Regions from separate parts of the Bacillus jepli genome, predicted to be linked through region 1. Evidence: riboswitches for the same ligand, from Rfam matches in the RefSeq annotation. Region 1 holds a riboswitch; the other holds the start of a gene.
What was found. Region 1 has a riboswitch for cyclic di-AMP ahead of ABC371_RS21035 (dicarboxylate/amino acid:cation symporter). Riboswitches for the same ligand answer to the same signal wherever they lie in the genome.

Region 2: it holds a riboswitch for cyclic di-AMP, as region 1 does, so the genes downstream of both, ABC371_RS23710 (cation:dicarboxylate symporter family transporter) here and ABC371_RS21035 (dicarboxylate/amino acid:cation symporter) in region 1, are expected to answer to the same signal.

The regions. Positions count from the first base shown of each region.
Region 1 covers NZ_JBDFMO010000001.1:4,125,552-4,128,692, forward strand. Annotated here, with positions in the region: gene ABC371_RS21025 (pyruvate kinase) at 1-803, opposite strand, end outside; tRNA gene ABC371_RS21030 (tRNA-Val) at 1,012-1,084, opposite strand; cyclic di-AMP (ydaO/yuaA leader) riboswitch at 1,258-1,413, shown strand; gene ABC371_RS21035 (dicarboxylate/amino acid:cation symporter) at 1,551-2,780, shown strand; gene ABC371_RS21040 (alpha/beta hydrolase) at 2,874-3,141, shown strand, end outside.
Region 2 covers NZ_JBDFMO010000001.1:4,673,032-4,676,172, reverse strand. Annotated here, with positions in the region: gene ABC371_RS23720 (fumarylacetoacetate hydrolase family protein) at 1-266, shown strand, start outside; gene ABC371_RS23715 (dihydrodipicolinate synthase family protein) at 343-1,251, shown strand; cyclic di-AMP (ydaO/yuaA leader) riboswitch at 1,505-1,657, shown strand; gene ABC371_RS23710 (cation:dicarboxylate symporter family transporter) at 1,776-3,047, shown strand.

The DNA.
Region 1 (3,141 bases):
TCTGTACTCGATAAAACCTTTGCAACTATTTTCCCATCATCGATATACACTCTGTCACCGATCCGCACATTTCGTAAAGCTTTCGGTAATGTAACTCCAACCGATGCTGGCTCATTACCCGTTTTAGGAATTCCAATATATTTATCATTTTTATAAATTCGTAAAATATCATTTTTCTTTATTTTTATAAGGCCATCTTTATTTTTACTAGGTATAATTGGCCCAATTCGAATTTTAGGTCCTGGAAGATCTATGAAAATTTTACATTTTGCATTATTCTTTTTTTCTGCCATTTTTAATGTTTGAATGATCTCTTTCCATACAGTCAAATTATCATGTGCACAGTTTATTCTAGCTATTGTCATTCCGGCTTGCAGCAAATCGTTAAAAACTTCAGGGGTATTAAGCATTTTACGGTCAAGAGTAACCATAATATGTTTTTGATTGATTGTTTTTCCAAACAAGTTATCTTTACGCTCTTCTTTCAATGAATTCGCAGTGTTTACTTCAATATACTCCTTTTTTAAATAAGGGATAGAATCTTCCTTAGAAAGGTGTTGGATGATTTTATTTAAGGTGTCCATGATATGGGGGCTACTGTATGAAAGTGGCAAAAATCCTTTTTCAAGTAAAATATTGTTTAAATTGGGATGAGCCATTCTGTGTACAGCCAAAAAGTCCCGTAAATTCATTTTACTAAGGGTTGTGGAATCAATGACTTTGTTTTCGGTGTGTTTTACAATGGTTGTTTGAGCATCATCCCTTAGTTTTATCAAATATTCTTTTAGTTCAACCTGATCCATTTCCACCACATTCCTTTCAAGGATTTCAGAAAATACATTTATTATGTAGGGATTTTATCTATATAAATAGACTATAGTCAAAGGGATGTACCAAAACTTTGGGGTTACTTTTTTACATTATTCATTTATATTCAAACTTGCTAATATGTTGAAAAGATAAAAAAGCTCCACCCCCTTAAAAAATAAGGAAGGTGGAGCTTTTAAATGATGATTCCGATTGGGTTCGAACCAACGACCTCTACCCTGTCAAGGTAGCGCTCTCCCAGCTGAGCTACGGAATCAAAGTATTAGAATAATATATAATATACATGTGTAGTGAAGGTTTGTCAATTAGAATCTATCAATTCTCTATTTAACACTTAAAAATTATTAACAAGATAAAAAACGTATAAAAGCGTTTTAATTGACATAATGTCATTTTATAGGTATATTTATAATACTGAGGCAAAATATAACTTAATATTCGCTGAATTCCCATTTTTTAGGGAAACGGGGGAACCAAAACGTGCAAATTAAATGCACTCGGGGTGAATCCTTATTAATTAAGGTAGGACTATACTCTTCATCCGAATCCGACAGCTAACCTCGTAAGCATCTGGAGAGAGCATTGTTGTGTAAATCAACTTTAAGGCCGCGAGCCATACTCTCGTGGCCTTTTGTGTCTCCAAAAATATACTTTTCATCGCAATTCACCATTTCCTTTGCTTCTAACACACACATTCAACTACATCTTTGAGGAGGTTTTTTATGTCATTAACTAAAAAAATTTTATTGGGTTTAGGATTAGGTGCTGTTGTTGGTCTTATTTTAAATGTAACATCACCCGCTGCTTTTGAATTTGCAAATACCTATATCTTTGTACCACTAGGTCAGATCTTCTTGAATTTGATTAAAATGCTAGTTGTTCCAATCGTCCTAGTATCTATTACTCTAGGAGTTACAGGACTTGGTGATCCTAAAAAGCTTGGGAGAATTGGAGCCAAAACCATTACTTATTTTTTAGCAACAACTACAATTGCCATTACAATCGCAATTGCACTTGCCTCGATTTTCAAACCAGGTGCTGGTGGAGGATTTAATACAGAAGGTGCAGCCTACGATGGTGCAACTGAAGCTCCTCCGGTTATGGAAACGTTAATAAATATTATTCCAACGAATCCCTTTACCTCAATGAATGATGGAAATATGCTTCAAATCATTGCTTTTGCTATTTTTATAGGTTTAGCTTTAACCGTTTTAGGTGAAAAAACAAAGGGAATTTTAAATCTGTTTGAACAAGCAAATGAAATCTTGATGTATCTTGTTAATCTTGTTATGAAGACGGCTCCATATGGAACGTTTGGATTAATTGCAACAGCAATTGGAGGCCAAGGATATGCTGCGATTAAAGCAATGCTCGCGTATTTCTTGATCGTACTTGCTGCCCTACTCATCCACGCTGTTGTCACATATGGTGGTACGATTGCATTAATTGCAAAACGAAATCCAATCGAGTTTTTTAAAGGATTTTTGCCTGCCATGACAGTTGCATTTAGTACATCAAGCAGTAGTGCTACACTTCCAGTTTCTATGGAGACTGCTCAAAAAAATCTAAAAGTACCTGAGTCTATCAGTAGCTTTGTTCAACCATTGGGCGCGACAATTAATATGGACGGAACAGCCATTATGCAAGGTGTTGCAACCATCTTCATTGCACAGGTCTATGGATTTGACCTTTCTTTATCGCAAATTTTAGTGGTAATCTTAACCGCTGTCCTTGCGAGTGTTGGTACAGCTGGTGTACCTGGCGTTGGTTTAATCATGCTTGCGATGGTACTAACTGCAGTTGGTTTACCACCAGAAGGTATTGGTTTAATTATCGGTATTGACCGCTTACTTGATATGACACGTACCGCTATCAATATCACGGGTGATGCGGCATGTGCGGTTTATGTAGCAGAATCTGAAAAGAAACACATGGATGAAGCAACTGCTTAATACAGTATAAAGCGACAGGGATTTTCCCTGTCGCTTTCCTTTTTAAAACGGTATAATTAAGGTGTAAATTGTTGATTTGGAGGATTTAAAATCATGGTTAATAAGGGCACTGTTAGGGAAATGACTATACATAGTAAGATTTTAAATGAAGAACTTGAGCTGATTGTTTATTTACCAGCATCCTACTCTCCCCTTTATAAATACAATATTCTTATCGCACAGGATGGACGAGATTATTTTAATCTTGGCAGGGTTGCACGGGTTGCTGATAAGCTGTTAGAAGGAAGAGAAATCAGCAATACTATTATTATTGGGGTTCCTTATAAAAGCGTTACAGACCGACGTAGGAAATACCATCCAG
Region 2 (3,141 bases), 550 kb from region 1:
TCTGCCGAATTTTCAGAGGTGACCAACTGGTCGTTGAGGGGACTGCCAATACAGCTCAGTTAAAACGACGTTTTGAAGAATTAGTCTCATTCTTAGTTCGAGACAATGAAATTTTTGATGGTACAGTTCTGTTAACAGGCACCTCGATTGTACCGCCAAACGAATTTACTCTTAAAGAGAAGGACCATATTGAAATTGAGATTTCCTCTATCGGTGTATTAGCTAATCCTGTAAAAGTTCAGGTGCCTAGTGAGAAAGTCATGTAACTGGATTCGCGTTCTCTTCCAACGGGATGTGGAGGAGAGTTTTACAATGATAACTTCGGAAAAGGGGGATGAATAAGTGGAACGAGAATCACGTAAGTTTCATGGGGTAATCTCTCCGGTTGTCACCTTATTTAATGAGGATGGAGACTTTAACTGGGAAGCGAACAAACAGTTAACGGATTTTCTCATTAATAAAGGGGTACACGGGATCTTATATATGGGTAGTACTGGAGAGTTTTCTTCTTTATCCATTGAGATGCGTAAGCAATTCATTGCTGAAATGATTCCGTATGTGAATAATCGGGTACCCGTTTTGATTGGTACAGGGACTTCTTCATTAGCGGATACAATCGAATTGTCCCTTCATGCCCAAGAATGCGGTGCTGATGGGGTCCTTGTCGTAAGTCCGTACTATTGGAAATTTACAGAGGATCAACTTTATGATTATTTTACTAGTGTGTCCAAAAGTTTGAATATTTCTGTGTTAATATATAATATCCCGATGTTAACAGGTCAGAGTCTGTCACCACAACTCATTGCAAGACTTGCTGAAAACCGTGAGAATATTGTGGGTATTAAAGATACGATTGATAGCCTTGGGCATATTAGAAAACTTATTCTTGAGACAAAAAAGAAGAGAGAGGATTTTGCTGTTTTCGCAGCATTCGATGATTTAGTTCTCCCAGCGTTACAAATTGGAGCAGCAGGGTCGATTAATGGAACCTCCGTGTTTGCTCCCGAACAATCTGTTAATCTATATAATTGTTTTAAATCTGGGAAATTACAAGAGGCACTTACTTATCATCAAAAGATAAATTCCTTTATGTCCATTTATGAACTTAGCGATCCGCTTTTCATAGCAATCAAAGAAACGGTAAACCAAACAATTCTTGGTTACAAAACAGCCAATCTTCCACCTGCCTTGGCAGAGGAAACGACATTAAACCAAAAGGTAGAAACATTTATAAATACACATCTAAATTGATGCATAAGAACCGTCGAAATTAATTTACAAGCAAAAATAAATAAGAAGCGTTCCGCCAGTGGGTAGTAGTCCTTATAATATTTAGAGACTGCTCCCTTCTTTATTTTGGGAATAATTATTTAAGAATAATGTGTTTGCGCAAAGGTTTAAACAGAAAAAGATTTTAAAATGGTATGTGGAAGGTGTGATTTAGACTTTTACTGGAAATAAACAATAGTTTACTAATATAGTATTTTAATGATAAAATTCTTTTAGTTCATATGTGCTTAATCTTATTTTAAGAGCGGGGGACCCAATGATTTACACGGATATTTCCGTTATAGGTGAATTCTAATAAAGAAAGGGCTCAGTGTTTCCGATAGTCCTAACCTGAAAGCTAACCTCGTAAGCAATTTAGTGGAAACGAGAACGATAGAATCGTAAGTCGGCATTTGCCGTTTTTTTGTGAGAATTATCGTATTCATTTGTTTCCCTTGCCTAAGCAATACAGCTATATAAAAAACATCAAGAAGGTGAGGTAATTTATGAAAAAGTTTAAATTAAGTTTAGCCACTCAAATTTTTATCGGTCTTGTCTTAGGGATTATCGTCGGTGGGATTTTTTACGGAAGTGCAACAGCACAGAGTATCTTACAGCCGTTCGGTGATCTTTTTATCCGTTTAATTAAAATGATTGTAGTGCCAATTGTCCTTTCGAGTATCATCGTTGCGATTGCTGGTGTTGGTGATTTAAAATCGGTTGGAAAGTTAGGCGCTAAGTCTCTTACTTATTTTATAGGGATGACATTAGTCGCGATCGCGGTCGGTCTGATTGCTGCCAATGTTTTTCAGCCTGGTTCTGGTCTAAATATGGACAAGCTAGAGCAAAGTGATATTTCTGGTTATGTTCATACCTCAGAGGAACAAGAGGGAAAATCGATTACCGATACGCTGCTTCACATTGTTCCTACGAATCCAATCCAAGCGATGGTTGAAGGAGACATGCTCGCGATTATTTTCTTTGCCGTCGTATTCGGTTTAGGAATTGCTGCGATTGGTGAAAAAGGAAAACCAGTATTGCGTTTCTTTGAAGGTATGGCCAATGCCATGTTTTATGTAACGAACTTATTTATGAAGTATGCCCCAATCGGTGTATTTGCATTAATCGGGGTAACGATTTCGAAATATGGTTTTACATCCCTGATTCCATTAGGTAAGCTAGCCCTTACCGTTTATGGAACGATGATTTTCTTCGTGATTGTTGTTTTAGGCTTACTTGCTAAGTTCGTTGGGTTCAGTATTTTTAAATTACTGAAATTGATCAAGGAAGAGCTCATCTTAGCCTTTTCAACAGCAAGCTCGGAAACCGTCCTTCCGAAAATTATGGACAAGATGGAGCAAGCAGGAAGTCCAAAGCATATTGCGACTTTCGTTATTCCGACAGGTTATTCCTTTAATCTGGATGGATCTGTTTTATATCAAGCGATAGCTTCTTTATTTATTGCTCAAATGTACGGAATTGACCTAAGCATTGGTCAACAAATTACGCTTATGTTAGTGTTAATGGTAACTTCTAAAGGAATGGCAGGAGTGCCTGGAGTTTCCTTTGTTGTGTTATTAGCGACATTTAGTACAATTGGTTTACCTGCTGAAGGTTTAGCATTTATTGCGGGTATTGATCGTATTCTTGATATGGGACGTACTGCGGTTAACGTGGTAGGTAATTCATTAGCAGCTCTCGTTGTGGCGAAATGGGAAGGGAAATTTAACCCTCCTGTTGAAGTTGAAACCTTGAGAGAAACAGCTGAAGCTTCATAAAAATATTAGTCTTGTAAGCACATTTCTGTTGAACGGAAATGTGCTTATTTTTTTTCGTCAAAAGTAACAACTTCAAATTATGGATAACAGCCTG